Regions from separate parts of the Trinickia sp. HAY1-2D genome, predicted to be linked through region 3. Evidence: predicted binding sites of a transcription regulator. Region 3 holds the regulator's gene; each other region holds the start of a gene.
What was found. Region 3 encodes LexA, which represses DNA repair genes until DNA is damaged. Its sites were predicted from a motif close to ACTGTATNNNNATACAGT; they were not measured.
Positions count from the first base shown of each region.

Region 1 (5,505 bases), on a different contig from region 3:
CCGTTTTCGAGCAGCAGCCGTTGCGCCGAGGCTTCGGGCACGTGACGCAGCACGATGCGCTTCATGGGATACGGGGCGCGGTAATCGTCGAATCGCTGCAGCACGAGACTTTCGTTCGGCGTCCACTTGACGAGCTGGTAGGGCCCGGAGCCGGCGTCGTGGGTCCTGAGCCATGCGCTGCCGGCGTCGCCGTTTTGTTCGTGCGAAAGCAGCAGCTTCTTGTCGAGAATCGAGCCGGGGCCCGCGCTCAAGACGTTCAGGACGAAGCTCGGCGCATATTTGCGATCGGTCTGCAGCGTCACGGTCTGTTCGTCGATCTTTCGAACCTGCTGCGTGACGTTTTCTTTGGTGAGGCCAAGATCGGCCAATACGCCGGCCGGACCTTTGCCGAGCAGCACGGTGCGTTGCAGCGACCATGCGACGTCGTCGGCCGTGACAGGATTGCCTGAGTGGAATTTGACGCCAGGGCGCAGCTTGAACGTATATGTGGTGCCGTCGGCACCGACACTCCACGACTGCGCGAGCTTGCTTTCGAACTTGGAGGGGTCGTGCAGATCGATCTGCACGAGCCGCTCATAGACATTTGCCACGTATTCAGACGGCACGAGCTCGTAGATTTCGCTCGGGTCCAGTGTCGTGAACTCGCCGATTTGCGTGGCGATCACGAAGATGCCGGGCGGCGTGGCGGCATGAAGCGAGGTAAGGGGCGTCAGTGCGGCAATCGCCGCCGTGACGACGAATTTCGACAGCAAATGCTTCATGCGGACTCCATCGGAAAAGGGCGATGGGCTCCGCGGCGGTGATGGCAGTGACAGCCGCGCGCGGAGCGCAAGACCGTCATCGTACCGCGTGGCGAACTCGGTTCAATTTACGTGGCCCAAGGATCCACGATAGCAACACCTCAATTGACGAAGTCCTTTACGTTGCGGGTCGCCAGCGTCGCTCCTCTGGACTTCGTTACTGCAGCGATCATCGCATCGAACTGACTGATTGGCCTGCCGCTGTTTCTTCCCGAGGCAGCGATGTCGGCATACATGGCTGCAGCGTCGCTGTCGAAGCTTAGAAGCCTGTCCGCAAAGTCCTTATCGAAAATATCTTCGATGGCGATTGACAGCGCTTCTTTTCGCGAACCATCGGCCAACAAGCGGACGCCGTATAGGATTTCTGCCTCGGTGACAGTCGTAGTGAAAAGCGCGGCGCGCGGCTGGAGCGCCAGCCATGCCATTACGCGAGAATCAGGCGCGGGCCGCAGGATTTCCGAGAGGACGTTCGTGTCGAGAACAATCATGGACCCAGGTTCACACGGTCGGCGATTGCCTCGCGAGCGGGCAGATCGAGTTCAACACCGCCGAGCGGCTCGATTCGGCTACGAATAGATTCCGCGAGACTGCGCTGCTCGATTCGAGCGCTGGTCGAAAGTGCCGCCCGTAGAATGTCGCGGGCCTCGTCTTCCATAGAGTGGCCGTGCTGAGCAGCCTGCACGCGCAGCCGCGCCTTAAGCTGGTCGTCGATGTTACGAATCGTCATGCTCGCCATGCTGTGCTCCATTCATCAATGACAGCATTTTAATCAAAGCATGACGCCCCCCGCAATTAAAGGGATACGTGCGTCATCGGTGGCAATCAACCCACGCGCGTGCCCATTCGATGCCCGCTGCGCGGGCTTCCTCTTCGGTAGCGAAAAAAGCGAGGATACCGGAGCCTTGAATCAGCTCGTTGTTCCGCGTGACGGTGCCGCTCGCGGCAAAGCGCTCGTCTTGCGCGATGACGTGGCCCCAGATTTCATAGCCTCTGTATCGTTCGGGTTCCATTGAAATAGGACGCTGCAGTATCGAGCCAGTTCGTGATGAATGATGCCGCGGGCCCGTGACGCAAGGACGCTCGGGGACGCGGTGACGAGGGATGCCGACGCATGCGCCATTCCAGCCGGCCAATAGTGGAGGGCCAGCGAGGAATCGTCCACCTCCCAGATTTACGGGGTGCGTTGCCGGCGCCCGCTCTTCATTTTCCTGCCGTCATCCCAAAAAGTACCTATTCGGAACACTCCGAATACGTGTAGCATACTGTACATCCATACAGGTTATTGCGCAATTGTCCGATGTTTGCCGCTCTTTCCCATCCCGAAGACGTTCACCCTTCGCTCTGGCGCGCGTCGCAGCTGGCGCGGGGTGGCCTGCGTACAGTGGATACGGGTTATGCGGCATTGTCGGCCGAGCTGCCGGGCGGCGGCTGGCCCCTCGGAGCACTCGTGGATCTGCTGATTCAGCAGCCGGGGGTAGGCGAAATGCGGCTGTTGCGGCCGGTGCTCGCGGCACAGGGCCGGCGTCCCATTGCGCTCGTGCAGCCCCCGCATGTGCCCAATGGGCCGGCCTTCGCCTATCTGGATGTGCCCCTCGAACAATTGATTCAGGTGCGCGCGGCCAAAATGCCTGATGCCCTCTGGTCTGCCGAGCAGATGCTCCGGGCTGGCACGTGCGGGGTGGTGCTCTTTTGGGCGCAGCAGGTGCAAACGGCCTCGTTGCGGCGGCTGCATCTTGCTGCTCAGTCGTCGGACACGCTTTTTGTCATGGTGAGGCCGCTCGCAGCCGCTCAGCAGGCCTCGCCGGCGTTACTGCGGCTGGCGGTGCGCCCGGCGGACGACGGCATCAGCGTCGATATCGTGAAGCGACGAGGGCCGACACGCGCCGAAGCCTTGTCGATTCCTCTGCATCCCAGTCCTATTTTGTTCAGCCGTCATGCGCGTATTTCTCGCCGTCAAACTGTACCGACTCCAGCTGGAGGTATTCCGGCCGAAGTGGTGGCCTGAAGCGGCACAAGGCGCGGTCGTACTCGAAAAAGACAGCGTCATCGTGGCCGATGATGCCGCGCGCGCAGCGGGCGTGCAGCTGGGCATGCGCCGCGGGGGCGTGCTGACGCTGGCGCCGGGTGCCACTATTTACGAGCGCGACCTGACCAAGGAAGAGGCCGCGCAGCGCGAAGTCGCCATGGCGCTGATGCAGTTTTCGCCGGAAGTGAGCAGGGTGGATGGAACAACCCTGCTTGTCGATGTCAGTGCGAGCCTGCGTCTGTTCGGCGGGATGCTGCGATTGTGCCGGCAGGTGCGAATCGTCTTGCGCGAGATGGGCCTGAGCGCGCGCGTCAGTGCGGCGCCTACGGGGCAGGGAGCCTGGCTGCTCGTTCAGAACGGTCAGCGCCGTTTTCTCGCGATGCGTTCGCTCGCGCGCGAACTCGACAGGCTGCCGTTCGGCACGGTGCCGGATCTCCAACCGTTCGCCGATTGGTTGACTGGTCTCGGCTGCAAGACGATTGCCGATATTCGCCGGTTGCCGCGCGCGGGTTTGCAAAGACGCTGCGGCGCCGAAGTGCTCGCATCGCTCGATCAGGCTTTCGGCGGGGCGCCCGAGCTTTTCGACTGGCTGGAGCCGCCGCCCGTCTTTGTGGCCCGCATCGAACTGCCCGACCGCATCGAGCATGCGGAAGGCATGCTGTTCGCCGCGCGCCGGCTCATCGTGCAATTGTGCGGCTGGCTCGTGGCCCGCCAGCTGTCGCTCGCGGCGGCAACGTTTTTTCTCGAACACGAGCGCGGCCGCGAAGCGATGGAGCCCACGGCGCTCGCGATCGCGCTCGGCGAGCCGACCTGGCGCGAAGATCATCTCGTCAAGCTGCTCAAAGAACGTTTGGGACGTCTGACGCTGCCGGGCTCGGTCATCGCGCTTCGGCTCGAAGCGACGAACGTGGCGCCGGCGGTGCCGGCCTCGGAAACGCTCTTTCCCGAGCCCGGCGGCTCGGCACAGGATCATGCGCGGCTCATCGAGTTGCTCGTCGCGCGTTTGGGAGAAGAAAACGTGCTGCGCGCGGCGCCGGCGGCCGACTATCGTCCCGAGATCGCGAACCGTTGGGTGCCGGTGCATGCCAAGATCCAAGCGGCGAGCGCGCCCGCGGTCCTGCCGCGTCCCACCTGGTTGCTCGAGACGCCCGTGCGTTTGCTGATGCGTCAGCATCGTCCGTTCTACGGCTCGCCGCTCAAGATCGTTTCGACCGGCGAGCGGATCGAGGCCGGCTGGTTCGACGGCGAACTCGTGACGCGCGATTACTTCGTGGCTCAGGCGCAAGACCGAAGCTGCTACTGGATCTATCGCGAGCGCGTAAGCAGCCGCGATATCGAAAAAGAGCCGAGCTGGTTTCTTCACGGGCTTTTCGGTTGAGGCGCGACGATGACTGTTCCGACCGCGCTGCCGGCTTATGCCGAGCTTTTTTGCCTATCGAATTTCACGTTCCTGCAAGGCGCATCGCATGCCGAGGAGTTGGCCGAGCGCGCCGCGCAATTGGGTTACGCCGGCCTGGCGATCACCGATGAGTGCTCGCTTGCCGGCATCGTGCGCGCGCATGTGGCGGCCAGGCAAGCGCAACTGCCGCTCGTCGTCGGCTCGTATTTCAAGCTGGTCAATGCCGACGGCTCGCCGGCTTTCGGGCTGATTCTGCTTGCACAGAACCGGGACGGTTATGGCAATTTATGCGAGCTCATCACGCTGGGGAGAATGCGTGCGCCAAAGGGCGAATACCGGCTGACGCCGCAAGATCTCGCTCGGCCGGAAAAACCGTACACACATCTGCGCGGCATGCCCGGATGCCTGGCGATCCTCGTACCCGATTTCCCCGCCAAGGAGGCGCTGCTTGGCGAGCGCCTGCAATGGCTCGACGCGACGTTTCCCGCCAGAGCCTGGTGTGGTCTCGTTTTGCATCAGCGCGCGATGGACGACATTCATCGCGGCACGATCGAATATGTCGCGCAGCAATGCGCGCTACCGGTCGTCGCGCTCGGGCATGTGGTCATGCATGTGCGCTCGCGCAAGCCTTTGCAGGACACCATGACGGCGATCCGGGTGGGCAAACCGGTGCACGAATGCGGTTACGAGCTTGCGCCCAACGCCGAACAGCACCTGCGCCCGCGGCTGCGGCTCGCCAATCTCTATCCCGAGCATGCGCTGAAGGAAACGACGAACATCCTCGCGCGCTGTACGTTCTCGCTCGATTCGCTGCGCTACGAATATCCGGACGAACTCGTGCCGCCCGGAACGACGCCGACCGATTACTTGCGTCAGGAAACCTATATCGGCGCTCACCGGCGCTTTGCGAGCGGTATCCCATACGATATTCAAACCCAGATCGAATACGAACTCGATCTCATACGCGAGCTCGAATACGAGCCTTATTTCCTGACTGTCTATGACATCGTCCGCTTTGCCCGCAGCCGCGGCATTCTCTGCCAGGGGCGCGGCTCGGCTGCCAATTCGGCGGTTTGCTACTGCCTTGGCATTACCGAAGTGGATCCAGCTCGCGGCAATATGCTGTTCGAGCGCTTCATCAGCAAAGAGCGTGGCGAGCCACCCGATATCGATGTCGATTTCGAGCATCAGCGCCGGGAGGAGGTCGTTCAGTACATCTATTCGAAATACGGTCGGGACCGGGCAGCCATTGCCGCCGCAGTGTCGACATACCGCCCGCG
Region 1 covers NZ_JBPGWX010000001.1:855,335-860,839, reverse strand. Annotated here, with positions in the region: gene ACR9ZC_RS03780 (ABC transporter substrate-binding protein) at 1-761, opposite strand, end outside; gene ACR9ZC_RS03775 (PIN domain-containing protein) at 902-1,288, opposite strand; gene ACR9ZC_RS03770 (FitA-like ribbon-helix-helix domain-containing protein) at 1,285-1,536, opposite strand; gene ACR9ZC_RS03765 (hypothetical protein) at 1,610-1,810, opposite strand; gene imuA (translesion DNA synthesis-associated protein ImuA) at 2,098-2,805, shown strand; gene ACR9ZC_RS03755 (Y-family DNA polymerase) at 2,735-4,204, shown strand; gene ACR9ZC_RS03750 (error-prone DNA polymerase) at 4,214-5,505, shown strand, end outside.
Region 1: imuA (translesion DNA synthesis-associated protein ImuA) is a predicted target of LexA. The motif match lies at 2,062-2,079, and genes of this name have one in related genera.

Region 2 (5,505 bases), 1.4 Mb from region 3:
ACGGGTTGATTTCGGCAAGCGATGCGTCCGTTTCCCAGAAGGCCTTGTAAAGACCTTGCAGAATCGCGCGGGCTTGCGGCACCGATGCGTCGGGTACGCCAATCTTCTTCGCGAGCTCATCGGCCTGCGCATCGGCGAGGCCCGTGGCCGGATCGACGGCGACCTTGTGGATCGCTTCGGGCGTCTTCGCGGCGACTTCCTCGATGTCCATGCCGCCTTCGCTCGAACCCATGACGACGATCTTTTGCGAAACGCGGTCGATCACGAGGCCGACATACAGCTCCTTCTTGATGTCCGCGCCTTCTTCGATCAGCAGACGGTTGACCTTCTGGCCTTCCGCGCCAGTCTGATGCGTGACGAGCTGCATCCCGAGGATCTGGTTCGCGTACTCGCGCACCTGCTCGAGCGATTTCGCGACCTTCACGCCGCCGCCCTTGCCACGGCCGCCCGCGTGAATCTGCGCCTTGACGACCCAGACCGGGCCACCGAGCTCCTCGGCGGCTTTCACCGCGTCATCCACAGAAAACACGGGCTTGCCGCGCGGTACCGCGACGCCGAATTTCCGCAGGATTTCCTTACCCTGGTACTCGTGAATCTTCATGCGTGATTCCCTTCAGTCTAAGAGTTGGATTGAACTTCGTAATCGCTGGCTGCCCTGGCACCGGTCGTGCCGGCCTCGTCCGTATCTGCGCGCGTACCACCTTCGCCTCGCTGCGCCATGCACGCCCCAGCCTGTGCAGGCAGGTGACGTATCGAGCGGCGGCAAAAGTAATCGGGGAATTTGAGCCCGACGCGGGCGCGGTAGGCGAGAGGGGAAACTTCGAGGGGACAGGGACACTGCACCCTATTCGCCTCGACACGAGGCGGGTGGTCGGTCAGACGCGTCCCGATGTCCCGGAGGCCATCCTCGCGCCCGAAGGCTTCCGCTCGAATCGCGCGTGAATGACAGCGCAACGGGCGGGACACGGGCGGTAAAGGCGGCATGGGAGGGAAGACGGCTGGCGAGGAAACCCGAAGATTTTAGCATAGTGGGAACCATCGCTCGGAACGCTGGCTGGCCCGAGCGTCCAGTCCCCCGGGAGCGCCCAGGAACCTCGTCACGGATGGCTGTACGATGCGATCGCGACTAGCCGTCGCTCCAGTCGCTCGACTCATCAGGCTCGCCCTGGCCCTTGAGAATCTGCATGGCGATAGCCTGTGAAAATCCGCGCATCGCCAAAAAGCGCGCTTGTTTCGCGCGCTCGGCAGGCGTTTGCGGGAGCGTACCGAATTTCTTGCGCCAGACCGCCAAGGCGCGCGCGAGTTCAGTTTCGCGAAGCTTCGAGCCAACCGCCTCGACGAGCGAATCGTCAACGGCATGCCGGCGCAATTCGCTGACGATGCGCGTCGTGCCCATCCGCTGAGCACGCCGATGCACGACGCTTTCGACGAACCGGGCATCGGACAGCCAGCCCTCGCGCTCGAGTGAATCGACGAGCGCCTCGACCGATTCTTCGGGTTCGGCAAACTGAGACAACTTGCGCGACAACTCGACACGGCTGTATTCGCGCCTCGACAGGTAATCGAGGGCGCGCGCCCGAAGCGAGCGCTGTCCGCGCGCGGCGGCACCGACGGTACCCGATGCAGCGCGGACCTTGCGCATCACGCGGCGCTTACTCCTCTTCGCCGGCTACTGCGACGCCTGCATCGGCCGCCGGTGGCATGGCATTGACGCCCAGCGACTCACGGATGCGGTTTTCGATCTCGCGCGCGATATCGGGATTCTCGCGCAGGAATTCGCGCGCGTTGTCCTTGCCCTGGCCGATGCGCTCACCGCTGTAGCTGTACCAGGCGCCGGCCTTGTCGACGATCTTCGCTTGTACGCCGAGATCGATGATCTCGCCCTGGCGCGAAATACCCTCGCCATACAAGATGTCGAAAATCGCTTCGCGGAACGGCGGCGAGACCTTGTTCTTGACCACCTTCACGCGAGTCTCGTTGCCAATGACTTCGTCGTTCTTCTTGATCGAACCGATACGGCGGATGTCGAGCCGCACCGAAGCATAGAACTTGAGCGCATTGCCGCCCGTGGTGGTTTCGGGGTTGCCGAACATCACGCCGATCTTCATACGGATCTGGTTGATGAAGATCACGAGGCAATTGGTACGCTTGATCGTGCCCGTGAGCTTGCGCAGCGCCTGCGACATCAGGCGCGCCTGCAGGCCCGGCAGCGAATCGCCCATCTCGCCTTCGATTTCCGCCTTCGGCACGAGCGCCGCGACCGAATCGATCACGATCATGTCGATCGAGCCCGAGCGCACGAGCGCGTCGGCAATTTCAAGCGCCTGCTCGCCCGTGTCGGGCTGCGACACGAGCAGATCGTTCACGTTCACGCCGAGCTTCGCCGCATATTGGATATCGAGCGCGTGCTCGGCATCGATGAACGCCGCCGTGCCGCCGAGCTTTTGCATCTCGGCAATGACTTGCAGCGTCAGCGTCGTCTTGCCCGACGATTCGGGACCGTAGATCTCGACCACACGCCCACGCGGCAGGCCGCCGACACCAAGCGCGATATCGAGGCCGAGCGAGCCCGTGGAGACCACCTGGATGTCTTCGGCCACTTCGCCATCGCCGAGCCGCATGACCGACCCTTTGCCGAACTGCTTTTCGATCTGCGCGAGCGCGGCGGCCAGCGCCTTGCTCTTTTCAGCCGTCAGTCCAGCCGAGCCTTTCTTGCTTTCTTCCATGAATCGTCCTTTGCTATGATGAGCGGCGTCTGTGGCGGGCGGGCCGAGTACTGGCCGGCACACGAAACGCAAGTACTGTATAAAAAAACAGGGTTCTTTGCAAGCCCGGTACAACGCGGATTTGCATGGCGGCAACGAGCCGGGCGGCGAGCACGGCGCAACTTTCGGTTGCTCCGGCCGCGGCGAGACCTCGAAATACATTGGAGACTGCGGCCTGTCGGGCTCGACGCCGACGAGCCGGCCAGCCCGCGCATCATGCGAATACTCATTGCCGAAGACGACAGCATACTCGCGGACGGCCTCGTCCGATCACTCCGCCAATCGGGCTATGCCGTCGATCACGTCAAGGGCGGCAGCGAGGCCGACGCCGCCCTTTCGATGCAGACGTTCGATCTGCTGATTCTCGATCTGGGGTTGCCGCGCATGTCGGGGCTGGAAGTGCTGCGCCGTCTGCGCGCGCGCAATTCGAGCCTGCCCGTACTGATTCTGACGGCCGCGGATAGCGTCGACGAGCGCGTGAAAGGGCTCGATCTCGGCGCCGACGACTACATGGCCAAGCCTTTTCATCTGAACGAACTCGAAGCGCGCGTCCGCGCGCTGACGCGCCGCGGCACGGGCGGCGGGCCGACCGTCATCCGCCACGGCTCGCTCGCGTTCGATCAGGTCGGGCGCATCGCCTATGTGAGCGATCAGGTGGTCGATCTCTCCGCGCGCGAACTCGGCGTGCTGGAAATATTGCTGCAGCGGATCGGGCGGCTGGTTTCGAAGGAACAGCTCGTCGATCATCTGTGCGAGTGGGGCGAGGAAGTCAGCAACAACGCAATCGAAGTGTACGTGCATCGTCTGCGCAAAAAGATCGAGCCGAGCGGCGTGCGCATCATCACGGTGCGAGGGCTCGGCTATTGCCTCGAAAAGCCCGCCGCAAGCTCGAACGGACCGGTAGCCGACGCGCCGTCCCAGAGCACCGCCGATGGTGCTGCTGCCGCCGCCACGGCACCCACCGCGCCCCGTGCGACCGATTCCGCCGCAAAACCTGCATCCAAGTAGGCATGTAATGGGTTCGCGCGTCTCGACACAGGACGACGGCGCGCCACCGCGCTCGCGCCCGGCACCCTCGGCCGGCTCGCACGACGCATCCGCGGCAGCGAGCAAGACACCCGACAGCGCCGCGCATACGCACGCCGCCAATCCGTACGCACCGCCCGACGAAGCCGATGCGGGCGGGCCGGAGCGACCGCGCTCGCTTTTCGGGGAAATTCTCGACTGGATGCTCGCGCCGCTGTTGCTGCTCTGGCCGATGAGCATTGCGGTGACCTACCTCGTGGCGAAGACGATCGCCAATGGTCCGTTCGATCGCGCGCTCGAGACCGATGCCTATGTGCTCGCGCGCCAGATCCATCCGGTGGGCGGCGTGGCGGAACTCTCGCTGCCCGCTGCCGCGCGCGACTTTCTGAATGGCGACAACACCGACAAGGTTTTCTACCAGGTGCTCGGCACACGCGGCGAGCTCGTTGCCGGCGTGCCCGATATGCCGCAGCCGGCCGATGACGATCGCCCTCAGCCCGGTATCGTCGAATTCCGTGACGCGATCTTGCACGGCAACGATATCCGTATCGCGTATACGAGCGTCGAATTGCCGGTCTCTCCGGCCGGGCAAACGGTGCTGGTGCAGGTCGGCGAAACGTTCGACAAGCGCAGCGCGCTCGCCAACGACATCATCAAGGGCGTGATCCTGCCGCAGTTCGTGATTCTGCCGCTTGCGATCGTGTTGGTATGGTTCGGCCTTTCGCGCGGGCTTGCGCCGCTGACGGCGCTGCAGGCCAACTTGCGCGCGCGCCGGCCCGACGACTTGTCGCCACTCGAAGCGCAGCGTGCGCCACCCGAGATCGAGCCGCTCGTCACCTCGTTCAACGATCTGCTCACGCGCCTCGCGCAAAACATCGATCTGCAAAAGCGCTTCATTGCCGATGCGGCGCATCAGATGAAAACGCCGCTTGCTGGGCTGCACACGCAAGCCGAGTTGGCATTGCGGCAGGACGTGTCGCCCGAGGTGCGCCTATCGCTCGAACAGATTGCGGCAAGTTCCGACCAGGCGGCGCGGCTCGTGACTCAGTTGCTCGCCCTCGCGCGCGCCGAAAATCGCATGTCGGGGCAAATCTTCGCGCCCATCGAGATTGCGCATCTCGCGCGATTGGCTGTGCGCGACTGGGTACGCGCCGCGCTGGCCAAACAGATGGATCTCGGCTACGAGGGCCCCGAGGAGGGCCGCGATCCGCCCGCCATGGTCGCCGGTAATGCCGTCATGCTTCGCGAGATGCTTTCGAACGTGATCGATAACGCCATCCGCTATACCCCGACTGGCGGGCGCATCACCGTGCGCGTGGTGCTCGCGCGCGACAAGCGGTTGGTTCATCTCGAAGTCGAGGACACGGGACCCGGCATCGCCCCTGCGGAGCGGCCGAAAGTCGTCGAGCGGTTCTATCGGATTCTCGGGCGTGAAGGGGACGGAAGCGGGCTCGGGCTGGCCATCGTGCGGGAAATCTCGACGATGCACGGGGGCACGCTGACGATCGACGACCATGTCTACCAAACCTCGCCCCGGCTCGCGGGCACGCTCGTGCGAATCAGTCTGCCGCTCATCGAAGGCACCCCGGATTTACCCTGAATATTGCCGGCCCGATTCCGGGCATGTGGGCAGCCCGCCGTCAGCGCGCCCTTCGCAGAACGGTTTTAGGCGAATTTGGGCGATGTTCCAGACAAATATCCGACGATACCTTAA
Region 2 covers NZ_JBPGWX010000002.1:3,660,833-3,666,337, forward strand. Annotated here, with positions in the region: gene sucC (ADP-forming succinate--CoA ligase subunit beta) at 1-601, opposite strand, end outside; partial or broken gene recX (recombination regulator RecX) at 1,127-1,651, opposite strand; gene recA (recombinase RecA) at 1,653-2,726, opposite strand; gene ACR9ZC_RS24120 (response regulator) at 2,982-3,773, shown strand; gene ACR9ZC_RS24125 (sensor histidine kinase N-terminal domain-containing protein) at 3,781-5,391, shown strand.
Region 2: recA (recombinase RecA) is a predicted target of LexA. The motif match lies at 2,801-2,818, and genes of this name have one in related genera.

Region 3 (5,505 bases):
ATGACGATCCTTTCATCGATGATGCGTGCGGCCCATGCCGGCGGCGGCCATCCGGCGCTCCGCGACGAGCTTCGCCACCAGCGTCGCGAGCGCGATCAACGCGAGCAGCGACGCGACTGCGAAGGCGGCCGCGAAGTTGTAGTCGTTGTAGAGAATCTCGACATGCAGCGGCATGGTGTCGGTCAGGCCGCGGATATGGCCCGAGACCACCGATACCGCACCGAACTCGCCCATTGCCCGCGCGTTGCAGAGAATCACGCCGTAGAGCAAGCCCCACTTCACGTTCGGCAGCGTGACCCGGCGCCAGATTTGCCAGCCCGACGCGCCGAGCACCCGCGCCGCTTCCTCCTGCTCCTTACCCTGCGCCTGCATGAGCGGAATCAGCTCGCGCGCGACGAACGGAAACGTCACGAATAGCGTCGCGAGCACGATGCCCGGCACCGCGAACACGATCTGAAGTCCGTGCCGCTCGAGCCACGGACCGAGCCAGCCTTGGGCGCCGAACAGCAGCACGTATATGACGCCCGAAATCACGGGGGACACCGAGAACGGCAGATCGATCAGCGTCGTGAGCAGTGCGCGGCCTCGAAACTCGAACTTCGCGATCGCCCACGAAGCGGCGAGCCCGAACACGAGATTGAGCGGCACGGCAATCGCGGCGACACCGAGCGTCAGCGCGATCGCCGCGCGTGCATCGGGCTCGACGAGCGACTCGAAATAAAAGCGCACACCTTTGCTGAACGCCTCGGTGAAGACGGCGGCCAACGGCACGACGAGAAACAGCGAGAGAAAAACGAGCGCGATGCCGATGAGCGTCCAGCGCGGCACCCACTGGGCCGCAGGCGCGAACCGGCGCGCCGATGCGGCCGGTCGGCGGATGCCGGCGGTCTGAGCACGCTCCCGATTTTCATGCGTATCGGCTCGTGCCCGCACGCCATCCGCTGCCGGCGAGCGAGCCGAACGGGCGGTCGCAGCAAGTTGGTTCATGTGAGCGCTCCCGAGATCGTCGTACCGCTCGTCAGAGCCGACCGGCGGCGCCCACGCGGACTCGTGCGCCGCTGCCAATGCCATTGCAGCGCGTTGATCGCGAAAAGCATCAGGAACGAAGCGACGAGCATCGCGGTGGCGAGCGCAGTGGCGCCGGCATAGTCGTACTGTTCCAGTTTGGTGATGATGATGAGCGAGGTGACTTCGGACTTCATCGGAATGTTGCCGGCGATGAAGATGACCGAACCGTATTCGCCGAGTGCGCGCGCGAACGCGAGCGCGACCCCCGTGGACCAGGCGGGCACGAGCGCGGGCAGCACGACGCGCATGAACGTCTGGGCGCGCGAGGCGCCAAGGCAGGCGGCGGCTTCTTCCTGCGCGCGCTCGAAATCGGCAAGGACCGGCTCCACTGTTCGCACGACGAACGGCAGGCCGATGAACGTCAACGCGACCAGCACGCCAAGCGGCGTAAATGCCACTTTGAGGCCGAGCGGCGCGAGCCACCGGCCGATCCATCCGTGCTCGGAGTAGACCGTCGCGAGTGCGATACCGGCCACCGCGGTCGGCAGCGCGAACGGCAGATCGACGATGGCATCGACGAACCGTTTGCCGGGAAACCGATAGCGCACGAGCACCCACGCGACGAGCAGGCCGAACGCGCCGTTGATGAGTGCCCCAACCGCCGCGGCGCCGATCGTCAAACGATACGAGGCAACAACGCGCGGCGAAGCGACAGCCGCGAAGAACGGCGCGGGTCCGAGCGTCGCCGCCTTCAAAAAGGCCATGGCGAGCGGTATGAGCACGACGAGACCCAGGTAGGTCAGCGTGAGACCGAGTGTCAGACCGAAGCCGGGCAAGGCGCCGGGTTTGCGAAAAGCGAATTTCGTCATGCTGTCGACCGATAGGCGGGCACCGCTCAATGCGGCTGATAAATCGAATCGAACACTCCACCGTCGGCAAAGTGCGTCTTTTGCGCGTTGGTCCAGCCGCCGAATGTGGCATCGACCGTGTAGAGCTTGAGCTTGGGGAACTGCGCGGTCAGATCGGCCGGCAAATTGGTGGCGCGCGGCCGATAGTAGTTGCGCGCCGCGATCCGCTGTCCTTCGTCGGTATAGAGAAACCGCAGATACGCTTCGGCGAGCTTGCGCGTGCCTCGCCGCTCGACGACGCGGTCCACGACCGCCACCGGGGGCTCCGCCAGGATGCTGGCCGACGGCACCACGATCTCGAACTTGTCCGCGCCGAATTCCTTGCGTGCGAGAAACGCCTCGTTCTCCCACGCGATCAGCACATCGCCGAGACTGCGTTGCACGAAGCTCGTCGTCGCGCCGCGCGCTCCCGAATCGAGCACGCCCGCATTGCGATAGAGCGCAGTGACGAACGCGCGGGCCTTGACGGCGTCGCCGCCCGGCCGGTTGAGCGCATAGGCCCAGGCCGCCAGGTAATTCCAGCGCGCCCCGCCCGAAGTCTTGGGGTTCGGGGTCACGATCGAAACCCCCGGTTTCACCAGATCGTCCCAATCCTTGATGTGCTTGGGGTTGCCGCTGCGCACGAGGAACACGATCGTCGACGTATAGGGCGAGGCGTTGTCCGGCAACCGCTTTTGCCAGTCCTGCGCCACGAGGCCACGGTCGGCCAGCGCCTGGATGTCGTAGGCCAGCGCGAGTGTCACGACGTCGGCCTGCAGGCCGTCGAGCACCGAGCGCGCCTGCGCACCGGAGCCGCCGTGCGACTGACGGATCGAAAGCGTCTCGCCCGTTTGGGCTTTCCATTGCGCGGCGAAAGCCTTGTCGACGTCTTGATAGAGCTCGCGCGTCGGGTCGTAGGAAACATTGAGCAGCGTCGTTTGCGCAAATGCGCTCGGCGACCCCAGGATCAGCGCCGCCGTGCCGGCGGCCATCCCCGCCAACCAGCGTCTGCGCGCGCCGGAACGCGCCGTTCCCCGTGTGCTCATGCGTTTCCCCTCTGCCTGCCGGCGTTTGTATGAAGTCGGGCCAGTCTAGACGGTCGCCCTTATGAGCGGAACGAATGGATTTTCATTTTTTTATACGAAAAGCTGCTAAAGGCGGCCCTGCGAGTTTTCGCAGCGGGGTCGCAACGTTTTGCTTGAAATCCGCTCGATACTGTATAAAAATACAGCAACCTGTTCATACATACAGTGGCCCTATGACCAAACTCACCGCACGGCAGCAGCAGGTATTCGATCTGATCCGGCAATCGATCGAGCACAGTGGTTTTCCGCCCACCCGCGCCGAAATCGCCGCGGCGCTGGGTTTCAGCTCGGCAAACTCCGCTGAAGAGCACTTGCGCGCGCTGGCGCGAAAGGGTGTCATCGAACTGGCCGCGGGTGCATCGCGCGGCATCCGGCTGCTCGGTCTGGACGATGCGCCGCGTCAGCTTTCGCTGCCGCATGCGGCGCTCATGCAATTGTCGCTGCCGCTGGTCGGACGAGTCGCAGCGGGCAGCCCCATCCTGGCGCAGGAGCATATCTCGCAGCATTACGCCTGTGACCCGGCGCTCTTTTCGAGCAAACCGGATTACCTGCTCAAGGTGCGGGGCCTGTCGATGCGCGACGCCGGCATTCTCGATGGCGACCTGCTGGCGGTGCAAAAGCGCACTGAAGCGAATGACGGTCAAATCATCGTCGCGCGTCTTGGGGACGACGTCACGGTCAAGCGCTTGAAGCGCCGCCCCGACGGTCTCGAACTGATCGCCGAGAACCCCGATTACGAAAACATCTTCGTGCACGCCGGCAGCGCGGAGTTCGCGCTCGAGGGGATTGCCGTCGGCTTGATTCGTCCCACCGAATTCTGAATTACGAACATCACGGAGACGCCATGGACCGCCTTGCCCGCCTTATTCCGTTTCGCGCCTTCGGCCGCCTGCGTCGTTTGCGCGGCCTCATTCCCTGCCCGCCGCTCGAGGCAACTCCGTTGCGCACCGCGGGGCGCGAATCGACGTTTGCGTCGTCGTCTTCCGGCCTCCAGCCGTCGACACAGCCCGCGTTTGCCCGTGTGTCACTCAACAGCGGCCTGCACGCGGAGCCGGCACGCCGCGCTCCTGTCCGGGTTTATCACGGCGCGTCGCGCGTAATCCTTGTCGGCACGATCGACGCGGTGTGCCGCATGATCGATCGGTGCATCGACGAGGAGCGCGCCGGGCTGCGCTCAGCCAGTTTGGGTTGAATGCGAGGGGACAACGCCGGGGCGCATGGGTCCCATTGCCCGCTGAAACAGGTTGTTACCGCTAGTGATGACGGCCGGGATCGTTTCGCGTCGGAAGCAGTCCATCTGAATTCCATCCGAATGAGCTGACTATCGAATGATGAACGATCAAAGGAGTCTCGGCCGCCGGCATCGGCTCGTCACCGCTGTCGCCGTCCTCATTGCCGTTATCGTCCTCGGGGTGGCCGCCTTGGCGTACGCCTCGCCGTATCTTGTGCTGGATCGGCTCAAGCGCGCGGCGGACGCTCGGAATGCCGAAATCGTCAATCGCTACGTCGACTATCCGGCGCTGCGCACGAGCCTGAAGCAGCAGGTGACCGAGATGCTGGCTCGCCGCATCGATGAGCAAAAACGGGAGCATCCGTTCGCGGCACTCGGTGCGCTGGTCGGTATGGCGCTGATTGGCCCGCTCGTTGACGCTTATGCCACGCCGGACGGCGTCGCGGCGCTATTGAACGGCTTGCCCCCCGCGGCGAACCGGGCGAAACGCCGCCGCAGCCGGGCGCACAACCCGACGAGGACTCTGCCGCGTCGGGCCAGGGGCAATCCAACGCGCCCGCGCCTGCGCCTGCTCCTACTGAACCGCCGCGAGCGAGCGCGGGATATGACGGCATCGATCAATTCGTCGTCACCTATCGGCGCGATGCGCAAAGCCGGCCCTACAGCGTGCTGCTGCGGCGCGACGGCTGGTTCTCGTGGAAGCTCTTCGCGGTCAACCTGAATCAGTAGCGTGCGCGCGCTGCCTGTCGGCGCTCAGGTTTCCGTTCCCGCGCCAGCCTTGGCGGGCGCTGCAGTCACGGGCTCTTGCTCATGCGCCGTCGACACGGCCACGAGAATGCTGCACGACACGCGATCGAGCAATAGCGTGTTACCGGCCCCCATCCACCAGCGGGACAAACCGCTCCGTGCGCGATGCCCGACCACGACGAGGTCCACTTTCAGATCGGCGGCGAGCCGGGCGATTTCATCGATCGGATGACCGAACGCGAAATGCCCCTGTGATTTGACACCCCGCTCTGTGAGCCAATCGACGCCTTCCTGCAGGATTTCCCGGGCGGCGTCCTCGAAGCGGCCGCACGCGACGTCGGTCAATAGCCCAGCGCTTTGGGCGATGCTCGTGCGCATGTCGACAACCGACAATAGATGCGTTTCCGCCTTCAGGTCGAGCGCGAGATCGGCGCCGCAGCGCAATGCTTTGCGGCCTTCGCGCGTGCCGTCGTAACAGAGCAGAATTTTGTTGTAGCTTGCCATCGTGGCCTCCCTTCCTGCGTTAACCGCAGACGTTTGGTTCAAT
Region 3 covers NZ_JBPGWX010000002.1:2,308,331-2,313,835, forward strand. Annotated here, with positions in the region: partial or broken gene ACR9ZC_RS17915 (sulfate/molybdate ABC transporter ATP-binding protein) at 1-2, opposite strand, end outside; gene cysW (sulfate ABC transporter permease subunit CysW) at 13-987, opposite strand; gene cysT (sulfate ABC transporter permease subunit CysT) at 984-1,877, opposite strand; gene ACR9ZC_RS17930 (sulfate ABC transporter substrate-binding protein) at 1,904-2,941, opposite strand; gene lexA (transcriptional repressor LexA) at 3,154-3,801, shown strand; gene ACR9ZC_RS17940 (hypothetical protein) at 3,825-4,172, shown strand; partial or broken gene ACR9ZC_RS17945 (DUF2939 domain-containing protein) at 4,312-4,940, shown strand; gene ACR9ZC_RS17950 (universal stress protein) at 4,965-5,462, opposite strand.